DNA from 4 places in the Mesorhizobium sp. WSM4816 genome. Region 3 is predicted to be linked to each of the others. Evidence: riboswitches for the same ligand, from Rfam matches in the RefSeq annotation. Region 3 holds a riboswitch; each other region holds the start of a gene.
What was found. Region 3 has a riboswitch for cobalamin ahead of AC0L3H_RS04710 (aromatic ring-hydroxylating oxygenase subunit alpha). Riboswitches for the same ligand answer to the same signal wherever they lie in the genome.
Positions count from the first base shown of each region.

Region 1: linked by a shared signal. The riboswitch ahead of AC0L3H_RS19520 (DUF1636 family protein) and the one ahead of AC0L3H_RS04710 (aromatic ring-hydroxylating oxygenase subunit alpha) in region 3 are both predicted to bind cobalamin.
Region 2: linked by a shared signal. The riboswitch ahead of AC0L3H_RS19700 (CbtB domain-containing protein) and the one ahead of AC0L3H_RS04710 (aromatic ring-hydroxylating oxygenase subunit alpha) in region 3 are both predicted to bind cobalamin.
Region 4: linked by a shared signal. The riboswitch ahead of metE (5-methyltetrahydropteroyltriglutamate--homocysteine S-methyltransferase) and the one ahead of AC0L3H_RS04710 (aromatic ring-hydroxylating oxygenase subunit alpha) in region 3 are both predicted to bind cobalamin.

Region 1 covers NZ_JBVVQR010000018.1:48,325-51,510, forward strand. Annotated here, with positions in the region: gene AC0L3H_RS19510 (cobaltochelatase subunit CobN) at 1-573, opposite strand, end outside; gene cobW (cobalamin biosynthesis protein CobW) at 592-1,629, opposite strand; gene AC0L3H_RS19520 (DUF1636 family protein) at 1,626-2,060, opposite strand; cobalamin riboswitch at 2,100-2,301, opposite strand; gene AC0L3H_RS19525 (winged helix-turn-helix domain-containing protein) at 2,576-3,186, opposite strand, start outside.
Region 2 covers NZ_JBVVQR010000018.1:85,825-89,010, reverse strand. Annotated here, with positions in the region: gene cobU (bifunctional adenosylcobinamide kinase/adenosylcobinamide-phosphate guanylyltransferase) at 1-262, opposite strand, end outside; gene AC0L3H_RS19705 (CbtA family protein) at 285-1,049, opposite strand; gene AC0L3H_RS19700 (CbtB domain-containing protein) at 1,065-1,244, opposite strand; cobalamin riboswitch at 1,282-1,491, opposite strand; gene AC0L3H_RS19695 (heparan-alpha-glucosaminide N-acetyltransferase) at 1,918-2,910, shown strand; gene AC0L3H_RS19690 (methyltransferase family protein) at 2,907-3,186, shown strand, end outside.
Region 3 covers NZ_JBVVQR010000003.1:96,809-99,994, forward strand. Annotated here, with positions in the region: gene AC0L3H_RS04700 (DUF680 domain-containing protein) at 1-104, opposite strand, end outside; gene AC0L3H_RS04705 (DUF680 domain-containing protein) at 172-378, opposite strand; cobalamin riboswitch at 885-1,086, shown strand; gene AC0L3H_RS04710 (aromatic ring-hydroxylating oxygenase subunit alpha) at 1,200-2,447, shown strand; gene AC0L3H_RS04715 (FAD-binding oxidoreductase) at 2,471-3,186, shown strand, end outside.
Region 4 covers NZ_JBVVQR010000015.1:131,378-134,563, reverse strand. Annotated here, with positions in the region: partial or broken gene metE (5-methyltetrahydropteroyltriglutamate--homocysteine S-methyltransferase) at 1-1,604, opposite strand, end outside; cobalamin riboswitch at 1,720-1,918, opposite strand; gene AC0L3H_RS17975 (adenosine kinase) at 2,297-3,186, opposite strand, start outside.

The sequences.
Region 1 (3,186 bases), on a different contig from region 3:
GTCCCGCCTCTCTACGATGCCCAATCCCGGCTTATAAAATCCCGCCTTCGGCACGACAACCGGCTCCGCGACCGCCACATCTGATCCGGCGAGACTTGCCAGCCTCTGCACCAGCGCCGTCATATTCTCCGGGCCGCCTTCGCGGAAATAGCCAAGCAGGCCGTCGAGCTCCTGGCGCGGCAGCGTCGAGCCTTCGATCAGACGCAAATCCTCGTCGCGGCATTCGCCGGGCAGCAGCGCCAGTTTTATGCCGTGCGCGCGGGCGGTCGAGGCGAGCTGATCGCAGCCGTAGCGCCACCAGTCGTAACCGCCGAGGATGCGAACCAGAACAACCCTGGCGTGCCGGGCGACGCTGTCGATCCACAGATCCACAGACATCGGATGGCGCAGATCGCGCAAGGTGGCCAACCGCATCGACGGCAGGCGATCCGCGTCCGCCTGCCACGCCGCCGCCAGCCCGGCCAGATCGCTGTCGGTGAAGGACAGCGCCACGACATCCGCAGGCGTCTGCCTGAGATCGACAGGCTCGGCAAGATCGTCGAGCGAGGCGGATGTGGTGGTGAGGATGTGCATCGCGGCTCGTGCCTGAGGTCAGCCGGCGAGGATACGCTCGATCGCCGGGCGGTTCAGCCCTTTCAGGCCGATGACGACGAGGCGGGAGCGGCGATCGTCGGCGGCGGTCCAGGCGCGGTCGTAATAGTGGTTGACGCGCGGCCCGACTGCCTGCAGCAACAGCCGCATCGGCTTGCCGCCGACCTCGACGAAGCCTTTTACGCGCAGCACGTTTTCTTCTTCCGCCGCCGTGGCGACACGCAAAGCCAGCTCTTCGGGATTGGCGATCGACGGAATGTCGATGACGAACGAGTCGAAATCGTCATGCTCGTGATCGAGCTCGTCATCGTGGTGGGTCTTGCGGTTCTCGATGTCGTCCTCGACGGCAAGGCCGAGGCCGAGCAGCACGGAGGGATCGACCTTGCCCTGCGAGGCCGGCACGATCTTCACCGCGCGGGCGGCGTGCTTGCGGATGACGGCATTGGCGCGGGCCGAGCCGGTGGCGTCCATCAGGTCGCTCTTCGACAATATGATCAGGTCGGCGCAGGCGAGCTGGTCCTCGAACACCTCCTCGACCGGATCGTCGTGGTCGAGCGTCTCGTCCTGCGCGCGCTGCGCCTGCAGGGCGTCCATGTCGTTGGCAACGCGGCCTTCGGCCAGCGCCGGTCCGTCGACCACGGCAATGACGCCGTCAACCGTCACCCGGCTCTTCACCGTCGGCCACTGGAAGGCCTGGACCAGCGGCTTGGGCAGCGCCAGCCCGGAGGTTTCGATCAGGATCTGGTCGACCCTGGGCGTCAGCGACAGGATCTGGTCGAGCGCCGGGACGAAATCGTCGGCGACGGTGCAGCAGATGCAGCCATTGGCCAGTTCGACGATGTTTTCCTCAGGGCAGGTGTCGATGCCGCATCCCTTAAGAATCTCGCCGTCAATGCCGATGTCGCCGAACTCGTTGACGATGATGGCCAGCCGCTTGCCGCCGGCGTTTTCGAGCAGATGGCGGATCAGCGTCGTCTTGCCGGCGCCGAGGAAGCCGGTGACGACGGTGCAGGGCACTCGGGAGACGGAAGTGGTCATATCTGGTCCTTCAAAAGGTCGAGGGGAGGGATGCGGGCAACGAGGCCGCGCTTCAGGCAATCGGGGCGGCCGCGCCATGGGATGAGGCCGTCGGTCGAGGTGGCGAACAGTTTTGCGCCGGTGATGAGATCGGCGCCGCTGGTCGCGGTCAGGTCGCCGAAGACATAGCTCCAGCAGCCGTCGCGCAGGATAGCGGCGCTGAGGCGGCGCTTGCAGTTGCCGAGGCATTCGACGCTGCGGATACGGATATTTTCGCCAGAGGCGGCGCGGCGCGTGTCTTCGGCCAACAATTCGCCGGCGCGAGGATGGCCGTCGGAGCCGGTCTCGTCACGGCAGGAGGCGCAGACGATCACGGTGACGTCGGCCAGAGCATCATCATCGCCGGACAATACGCCCGCTGTCTCAGCCGAAAAACTGCTGTCGCGTTCCAAATCAGGCTCCTTGCCCGGAAAACCCGCCAGGCGATCGGATTTTTATGTCGCTAGACGGCAGGTCTCCTGGCTCGCGGGTCATCGCCTTGGTGCCGCCTTCCCGGGATTTTCCCAGTGGTTATCGGCCTTGGCTCGTCGCTTACAGTTGCGGGGACAGCCGCGGATTTGAAATCGAGATTTCGCACCGCATTCCCTCTTGGCTCCTCCCTTTGCCGAGAGGAGACCGTCTGAACCGGATTTAGGCTTGTGGAGGCAGTTGTGTCAACGCACGTCTACGACGCGGCGAGGGAAACGCTGCGGGGCAATTTTCGAGTCGGCGCTGCCCTTCATCCGCCTGCCGGCACCTTCTCCCCGTATAGTGACGGGGAGAAGGAAAGCCGGCCGCACCTGGGCGCCCAGCCTTACAACGCTGTAGATTGGCGAAATCCCAAACCAAGTCGTCCTTTCTCCCCGTCACTATACGGGGAGAAATGCCCGGCAGGGCAATGAGGGGCGGCGCCGACATCGGCAATCCCTTACGAAACCGCGACTTCCGCCAGCGCGTGGCCCAGATCCCCCGCAGGCGTCACCTCGATGCGTTCGAGGCCGAGCCAACCCTGCATCAGCTTCAATTCCTCAAAAAGTTCGGCGGCGGTTTGCGGCGGCGCGCCGGGTTCGGCATAGGCGGCATGGGCCCGCAGCACGCCGGCCGGGCGGTCGGCCTTAAGGTCGATGCGCGCCACGATCCTTTCGCCGAGCAGGAACGGCAGCACATAATAGCCGTATTGGCGCTTTTCGGCAGGGGTGTAGATCTCGATGCGATAGCGGAAGTCGAACAGTCTTTCCGTACGCGTCCGTTCGAAGACAACCGGATCGAACGGAGCGAGCAAGGCGCGCGCCTCGATCTTGCGCGGAAAACGAGCGTCCTTGTGAAGATAGGCGGGTTTGCTCCAGCCTTCGACGGTCACCGGCAAGAGGTCGCCGGCGTCGACCAGTTCCTCGATGCGGCCTTTGATGTCAGCGGGAGAGAGGCGAAAATAGTCGCGCAGGTCGCCTGCTGTCGCGACGCCGTGGGCGCGGGCGGAGATGCGCAGCAATTCGCGGTGCGCATCCTCAGGGGAGGGCACCGGCAGGGCAAGTATTTCCG
Region 2 (3,186 bases), on a different contig from region 3:
TGGACAGCCACAGCGTCAGGCAGTCGATCAGGACTGGCCGGCCGTCAGGCAGCGCCTCGATCGCGCCGACGAGATCTAGCGGCGCATCGACGGTCGTCCAACCCTCGCCGCGCCGCGCCCGGTGCAGCGCGACGCGTTCGCGCATCTCGTCGTCATAGGCTTGCGCCGTGGCGATATAGGTCCACGGCGCCGGACAGTCCGTCACCAGGCTTTCGGCATGCGCGCTCTTGCCCGAGCGTGCACCGCCGACGACCAGGGTCAGCTTGCTGCCTGGAGCAGCGCGATCAGGCAAGGCTGTCGCGCAGGCTGGTTGCGGTGCCGGTCAAGCGGCCGCGCAACAAGCCGACGACAGCGCCGAGCACCAGCCAGAACACCAGATTGGTCAGCGTCACCGCCACCACGAACTGGTGGTGCAGGCCTTCCGGGATCGGCGATTCGAAACTGTCGGGCTGCGGCGCGCCGACAATATGCGGCGCCACGATCAACGCCACGGCAATCACCGCCAGCGGCAATGACTTGCGAAAGGCGAGCAGGCCGAGACCGGCCGCGGTCGCCACCACCGTTGCCGTCCACCAGATCTGGCGCTGGGCGAGATCGGCCGCCGGCATCGCCGGCAGTTCGGGCGGCAAGCCAAGGTTCGGGGCCAGCGTGAACACGGCAAAGCCGGCAAGGCCCCAGAACAGGCCCTGTCGCCAATTGCCGATGCCGCCGGCGAACTCCGAAGCGGCGACCAGGATCAGCGCAAAGCCGATGCCGGTGACGACGTTGGCAACGACGTTAAAGGCGAAGCGCTCGAAGCCATCCGCCGGAGCCCAGCCTTCCTCTTCCGCGGTGGCTGCTTCAGCCGGCACGGCGCTGCTCATGGCATTACTGCCTGCTGCGGCCGGCGACAAACCATGGTCATGCGTGTGACCACCGCCGGCCTGTTCGTAGACTTCCGCCTTGAGGATGAGTGGCACCGTGGCGTAGGCCTGCATGCAGGCGAGAACGACGCCGGCCACAAGCCCTGCGATCGCCGCGATGAACACGACGTTGCGAAACAGTGTCATGGTGTCAGCCCCTCGTCAGTGGCAGGGAAAGCCCATCGAATGGCGATAGTCGTGGGCGGCATTGTGGACCGCATCGATATGCGAGAAGCCGACAAAACCCATGACGAAAACGCCTAGAAATGCAGCAAGCGCCAACTGCACGAAGCGCGACTGCGAGGAGACGGAAGCGCCGAGCGAGACGGAAGCGGTATTCATGTCTTGTCCTTTCGCCCTCCACCCGAGGGCATAGAAGTCAGTTCTCCTGTCGCCGGCAGGTCTCCTGGCTCGCGGATCAGCGCCCTTCCCCACCTTCCCGAAGAAGCTCTTCCCGAAGAAAATCTTCAGTGGCATATGGAGAGGACTACCGCACACAGTTGCGGGGGCAGCCACGGCATCGGGCGAATTTTGCCCCTACCGCATTCCCTCTTGGTTCCAAAACGGAACCGACGACGGCTGCGACTATAGGCAGAATCGCCGCGCCCGGCAAACCAAATTCCGCCAGCTACCAGCGCGAATGCGCCGTGCCGGCAGACCAGCTTGGTTCCTCGACGCCGCGATCTTGACACGTTGAAAGCCGATCGTCCGCGCTGCCCCTCACCTGCCTGCCGGCATCCTCTCCCCGTAGAACGGGGAGAGGGCGCTGTCATCGGCGGTCTCGCCAATCATCAGCGTTGCAAGAAGGGAGCCGGCGTTGCGGCCAGCCTCTTTCGCCCCGTTTACGGGGAGAAACGCCCGGCAGGGCTATGAGGGGCGGCGCCGGCCTCGACCACTGGCTGCGAGCGGCATACGGCGCTTTAGCCTAAGCCCTGGGCATCAATGGGCCCTGTCTTCTTTTGTCCGGGGCAACCATGATAGTCGTCTTGCAGCACTGAATCAGAATTGCGAGACCATGACCATTCCTACGCCGGCCGTTCAGGACCGATCCAGGCGCATCGTCGCTATCGACGCCGCCCGCGGCATCGCTTTGCTTGCCATGGCGAGCTACCATTTCACCTGGGATCTCGAATTCTTCGGCTACACCGATCCCGGCCTGACCGCCTTTGGCTGGTGGAAATTCTACGCGCGCTGCATCGCTTCGACCTTCCTGTTCCTGGTCGGCGTCAGCCTGTTCCTCGCCCATGGCAAGCAAATCCGCTGGAACGGCTTCTGGAAACGCTTCGCCATGGTCGGCGGGGCGGCGCTCGCCATATCGGCCGCCACCAGGCTTGCCACACCCGACAGTTTCATCTTCTTCGGCATCCTGCACGAGATCGCGCTCGCCAGCCTGCTCGGCCTGGCGTTTCTGCGGCTGCCGGCGCTGCTGACGCTGGTTGTCGCAGCTTTCGTCATCACCGCGCCGCTCTACCTCAGGTCCGAGATCTTCGATCATCCGGCCCTGTGGTGGGTCGGCCTGTCGGCAACCAACCCGCGCTCCAACGATTATGTCCCGCTGTTTCCATGGTTCGGCGCTGTGCTTGCCGGCATCGCAGCGGCAAAGCTTGCCTTCGCCTCCGGCATGCTGACGCGGCTGGCGGGCCTGACGCCCGGCCGCTGGACCAATCCGCTGGTCTTTATCGGCCGGCACAGCCTCGCCTTCTATCTGATCCACCAGCCGGTGCTGATCGGCTCAGTCTGGCTGATTTCGCAAGTCATGCCGGCAGCGGTCGAAACCAGGCAGGTCACCTTCCTGAAAGAGTGCCAGGCATCATGCGAGCAATCGCGCGACACGGAGTTCTGCAGCAGCTATTGTGACTGCATGCTCGATACGCTCGAGGGCGAGGCCACGCTTGATCGGCTCTACCGCAACGACCAGGCTGCGGAATGGAAGGCGCATCTCGACGAGCTCGCCGGCGCCTGCACTGCCAAGGCCGACGGCACTTTGATGGAGGGAGGAGCACAATGACCGACCATCAGCAGAAACCGGGCCAACAGAAACCGGGACAGCAAAAACCGGGGTTTATACCGTGGCCGCCGCTGATCTATGTCGCGGCCATCGCCGTCAGCATCGCGCTTGGCTTGCTTTATCCGCTGCCCTGGATCAGCGGCCTTTTGGGCGACATCCTGTTCGCGGCCGGCTGGGTGGCATTGTTCGGCGTCGTCGCACTCTGGTTCACGGCGATCCGCATCATGATCCGGGCAAAGACGACGCTCCACCCGAACGCCGTGCCGGACCATCTGG
Region 3 (3,186 bases):
GCGGCCGGCTGGTTGGCGCCGTTCGATCCAAAGTTGTCGCTGCCGGCAAAAGCGCTGCCGGAGATGGCCACAATGGCGGCGGTGGCAAGAATGAGCTTCTTCATTTCAAATACTCCTGAGTTCCTCAGATCCCGAGCGGCGGACCGCCACTTTGCTGTTTGGGACCAGCTGTTAATTGTTGCCGAAAAGGTTGCGGTCGGCGCCCTGGCCAACGGGCTGCTTTTCAGCGTGAGCCGGCGTCTGGACAGAGGCCGTATACGAGCTGTCGACCGCGACGGCCGGCTGGTTGGCGGCTTTGGACCCATAATGGTCGCTGCCGGCAAAGGCGCTGCCGGTGATGGCCAGAGCGGCGACGGCAGCAAGAGCGATCTTTTTCATTTTAGTACTCCAGTATCTTAGTCTTCAGTCCGTCTAGCGGCGTGTCTTGGGAGGATGCGCGCGTCGTTCGGACAGCCCCGATGTGGGAAGGCCATTCGGCGGATTCCAATCACGAAGTTGTTCCGTGTGGACCAAGAATCTACACCTTGAAATTGTACCAGAGGCATCTACTACCATGGTTTTATGTTTCGTTTTCAATATCTTATTCAAAATTAGCCATTCATGAATTGACGGATTGGCGGATTTGCGTTCACAGCATGCTGTACGCATTGTCAACAGAAACGAACCGTTCGGTTCGATTTTAGAAGCGGCTAATAGTCACTTTTGTAAACTGTTAACCTTCCTGGTCTCCGCCGCGGGTCGGATTCGATGTCACGGCAGCCGACAATGGCCGCCGACAAAGTGGGTTTCAGCCCTGTAGATATAAACCTGCAGGTTTCGCCGGCGGTGTCGCGCCGCATGGATACGATGTCGCTTTCATGCCGGCAGTCAGCCGGCCGGCATGATTAGATCACGCCATCTCAGGTGCCGCTTGGTGACGACGAAGCGGAGAATTGGGAAGCCGGTCAGAACCCGGCGCTGCCCCGCAACGGTGGTGGAGTTCAAGTCGCAACGGGAGACCACTGGGCCACAAGCCTGGGAAGGTGTCGCGACGAGTCCGCAAGGACACTCCAGAGCCCGGAAACCAGCCCGAGATTTTCAGACTCGACTGATCGCGGTGGGCGGTCAAGAGGTGGACGATGCACGTCCGGCCCTGTCGCCGGCGTGCAAACGGTCCTCCCTCCATCACCACCAGTTCAGTCCTTACACGAGGACAGGACATGGACGCGCGCAACGACATGCTGAGGCTCTTGCACGGCCGCAGGCAAGGCTATTCGCTCGAGCAGCCCTTCTACACCGATCCAGATTTCTTCAAGCTCGACATGGAGCTGATCTGGTATCGCGACTGGCTGTTCATCGGCCACGATTGCGAGTTGCCAAAAGCTGGCAGCTATATCACCGCCCAGATCGGCGACTATCCGGTCGTGCTGGTCCGCGACCAGCAAGGCAAGATCAATGCCTTCCACAATTCCTGCCGGCATCGCGGCAGCCGTGTCTGCAATGCCGACAAGGGCACTGCGGCGAAGCTGGTCTGCCCCTATCACCAGTGGACCTACGAGCTGGACGGCCGGCTGTTGTTTGCTCGCCAGATGGCAGACGGCTTCGACAAGAGCCAGTTCAGCCTGAAGCCGGTGGCTTGCGAAAGCGTTGCCGGCTACATCTTTATCTGCCTGGCCAACGAGCCGGCCGACTTCGCGCCGATGCGCGCCATGATCGAGCCTTACCTCCTGCCGCACCGGCTGCGCGAGGCAAAAATCGCCTTCGAATCGACCATCGTCGAGAAGGGCAACTGGAAGCTCGTCTGGGAGAACAACCGCGAGTGCTACCATTGCGCCGGCAACCATCCGGAACTCTGCAAGACATTCCCGGAAGCGCCGACCGTGACCGGCGTGCAGGGCGCCGACAGCGATCCAGAGATGCTCGCGCACTGGGCGAAATGCGAGGCGGCGGGTTTGCCGAGCAAGTTCCGCATCGATCCGGCCGGGCAGTATCGCGCCACCCGCGCGCCGCTGCTGCGCGACGCCGTCAGCTATACGATGACGGGAAGACGCGCGGTGAAGAAGAACCTTTCCGACAGCGTTTCGACCGACCGTATCGGCTCGCTGCTGCTCTATCACTATCCGACGAGTTGGAACCATATCCTCGGCGATCATGCCGTCACCTTCCGCGTGCTGCCGATTAGTGCCACGGAAACGGCCGTCACCACCAAATGGCTTGTCCACAAGGACGCGGTCGAAGGCGTCGATTACGACCTCGCCGAACTCACCCATGTCTGGACCGAGACCAACGACCAGGACCGTCGCATTGTCGAGGAAAACGCCTTCGGTATCCTGTCGAAGGCCTATGAGCCCGGCCCCTATTCGGAACTGCATGAGGGCGGCGTCATCCAGTTCGTCGAATGGTACGCCTCCTTCATCGGGCCGCGCCTTGCCGAGGCCGGGCGGCCGGCGCTGCGCAGCGTCGCCTGAACGAGGTCAAGGGGATGAATGCGATGACGGACCTTGGCCTTTACCGCCATCTCGACGAGATGGCGCCCTGGAACGACAGGCTCCAGGTGCTGGAAGTCATCGGCGTCAGCGACGAGGCGCCTGACGTGAAGACCTTCACCTTCCGCTCTGACAACCAGACCTGGTTCCGCTACAGACCGGGGCAGTTCGTGACGCTGGAACTGCCGACCACCGAGGGCCCGATGATGCGGACCTATACGCTGTCGTCCTCGCCGTCGAGGCCGTTCTCGATCGCGGTGACGGTGAAAGCGCAGGCCGGCAGCCTCGGCACCCGCTGGATGTTCGACAATCTGAAACCCGGCGTTCACGTGAAGGCCTATGGGCCGGCGGGCGACTTTTCGCTGCACAGCCATCCAGCGGCCAAGTATCTGTTCATTTCGGCCGGCTCAGGCGTGACGCCGATGATGTCGATGCTGCGCTGGCTGAACGACTGCGCGCCATGGACAGATGTCGGCTTCGTCAACTGCGCGCGAAAGCCCGAGGAGATCATCTTCCGCAAGGAGCTCGAGCTGCTCGGCAGCCGCATGCCGGGCCTGACGCTCGGCTTCATGATCGAGGAGCGGTCCAGCCGTGAGGGCTGGTTCGGCCATATGGGCCGGATCGACGCGATACGGCTGCCGCTGCTGGCCCCCGATTTTCGCGAGCGCGAAATTTTCTGCTGCGGCCCCGACCCGTTCATGCGCGCCGTGCGGCAGATGCT
Region 4 (3,186 bases), on a different contig from region 3:
AGCCGGGAGCCGTAACTTTGCACCCCGCCATGCTGGGTGAAGGCGAGGCCGGACAGCTGCTCGCCGAAATGCTGGACCATGTCGTTTCGTTCGAACTCGCCATGTACCAGCACGTCCAGCCCGATCTCTTCCTGCCAGCGGACCGCCGCCTCGGTCTCTTTCTTCAGGAAGGCCTGGTAATCGACATAGCTCAGCCGGCCCTTCGCATGAGCGGAGCGCGCCCTGCGCACCTCGGGCGTCTGCGGGAAGGACCCGATCGTCGTCGTCGGGAACGGCGGCAGGCCGAGCGTGTCAGCCTGGATTCTCGAGCGCTTGGCAAATGCGCTCTTTCGTTGCTTCATGGCGCCGTCAATGCTGATAACCCGCCGATGGACGAGCGGATCATGGACCTTTCCAGACATTGCGCGCGCCGCGGCCGCCTCGGCAGAAGCTTTCAGTGCGCCTGCTACGGCCTCCCTGCCTTCGGATAAGGCTTGGGCCAGCACAAGCAGCTCTTCACTCTTCTAGGCGGCGAATGCCAGCCACGAACCGACATCCACATCGAGCGCGGTCTCCATCCGCAGGTCCATCGGCACATGAAGCATCGAGCAGGAAGGCGCAATCTCGACGCGATCCAGCGGCCAGCCGGCAACGATCGGCTTGATGCGGTCGAGAATGGCAGCCAGGTTCGCGCGCCAGACATTGCGGCCGTCGATCAAGCCAAGTGAGAGCACCAGATCCTTCGGTGCAAGCCGACCAACCGTCTCCAACTGCTCGGGAGCGCGCACGAGGTCGAGATGCAGGCCCGCCAGGCCCAGCGAAAGCGCGGTCTCGAGATTGTTTCCCAGCGGCCCGAAATAGGTCGCCAGCATAATTTTCAACTTGGGCGCGGCTTTCGACAGCTGGCCGTACGTGAATTCGAAGGCAGATCGTTCGTTCGGGCTAAGGTCGAGCACAAGCGCCGGCTCATCAATCTGCACCCAGTCGGCCCCCGAGAGCTCCAGCCTCCGCAGGAGTTGCTCGTAGACGGGCAGCAGCCGCGGTAGGAGCGCTATGGGATTGAAGCCCTGGTCAGGAGACTTTGCCAGCTTGAGGAAGGTGACCGGTCCAAGGATGACCGGGCGTGTATGGATGCCGAGCTCTTTTGCCTCCAGAAAGTGATCGACTGGTTTCGTCGACGAGAGGGCGAATGTCTGATCGTCGCCCAGCTCCGGCACGATGTAGTGGTAGTTCGTGTCGAACCATTTGGTCATTTCCATTGCGGTTACGCGCTGCCCCTGAACTGCATGCCCGTGACCGGCGTGTCCACAACCCGCAGTATCGCCTTGCGTCCCGCGCGCCATCGCGAAGTAAATGTCGAGCGGGACCTCGCCGCCCGTCCAGCCGTAACGAGCTGGCACGACGCCGAGCATTGCTGCGGTGTCGAGCACATGGTCATACAGTGAGAAGTCGTTCGACGGGATCTTCGACACGCCGCGATCGTGCTGCTCGCTCCAGCTGGCGGCGCGGAGTGCCTTCGCCGTCGCGAGAAGGTTGGCAGCAGAAGATTTTCCGGACCAGTAGCTTTCAAGCGCGAATTTCAGTTCTCGCCGGCGACCGATACGCGGCATGCCAAGCGTTGCTATGGGAACTTGCTGGGAGACATTCATTCCATACCCCGATGCTTGGAGCGGGGACAAGGAAGGCGCTAGCAGGCCGGCATGAACACCGAGCTGCCGCGGCCACCAGACACCCCGCCCGTGGACGTTGTTCACCGTGGCAGGTCTCCTGGCTCGCGGGTCACAGCCTCTGCCCCGTCTTCCCGGGTCAGTTCGCCCCAGTGACATTGGTGGGTTGGCTCGCCGCTTACAGTTGCGGGGGCAGCGCCGGATTGCACCGGCTTCCCTCTTAGCTCCGCTACGGCAACGCCGTGCGGAGAACCACGACGCGCCGACAATCGCAGTAGCTCCCTTTGTTATCAATGCCGTATAAAGACATGTTTATGTGTTTACGTGAACCGTTCACCTGCCGTGTTCCCAAGTCGCAGGTCGCGGGTAGAGCTGAGCCATTTGCGCCACTCTCCGGTTTGCGCAGGCTGTGCCTGCTCGCTCGGGCATCTGTCAATTGTACGATCCCGGCTCAAAACGACCTTCGTCAAAAATGGCGCGTGTTGGCCATTGATGATCGGGCGGCAGTACTGGCCCGTCCCTGAGCCTCAAGAAATCAGAAATTTGGAGAAAACCGCCATCCTTTACGGACGGGTACGCGACGCTTTACCCGCGCTTGTCTGGACAGCCCGCAAACGGGAAGGTGGGCAGCACGTGGCGGAAATGCCGCCCTACAACAGCCCCGCCTGTTCAGCCTCGCGGCGCAAATTCTGCCGCGGCCTGGGGCCGATCTGCTGGATCACCAGCCCGGCCGCCAGCGATCCGAGATCGCCGCAATGCTGCAGGCTGCGCCCTTGCGTGTAGCCGTAGAGGAAACCGGCGGCATAGAGGTCGCCGGCGCCGATCGTATCGACCAACTCGCGGATTTTCGTCGCATCGATGGTGACGGTCTCGTCGCCGCGCACGATAACCGAGCCCTTTTCCGAGCGGGTGACGGCGGCGATCTTGCAATCCCTGCGGATCTGGGCCAGCGCCTCGTCGAAGGAGGCGGTCTGGTAGAGCGACTTGATCTCGTGGCTGTTGGCAAAGACGATGTCGACGGTGCCCGAGCGCATCAGCTCCAGAAACTCGTCGCGGTAGCGGTCGACGCAGAACGAATCCGACAATGTCATCGACACTTCGCGCCCGGCTGCATGGGCGAGCTTCGCCGTCTGCCGGAACGCTTCCTTGGCGCGCGGCGGGTCCCACAGATAGCCCTCGAAATAGGTGACGGCGGCGCCAGACGCCTTGTCCGCTTCGACATCCTCAGGACCGAGCTCGACGCAAGCGCCGAGATAGGTGTTCATCGAGCGCTCGCCGTCCGGCGTGACGAAGATCATCGAGCGCGCCGTCGGCGGTTCGCCATTGAGTGGCCTGGTGTCGAAGGCGACGCCCTGCGCGTGCATGTCATGGGCGTAGATTTCGCCGAGCGTGTCGTTCGAGACCTTGCCGAAGAAGGCGGCGCGGCCGCCGAAGCTGGCGACGCCGGCCGCCGTGTTGCCGGCACTGCCGCCGGACGCCTCGATCGCCGGACCCATGCTGCTGTAGAGCAGCTCGGCGCGCCTTGTGTCGATGAGGTTCA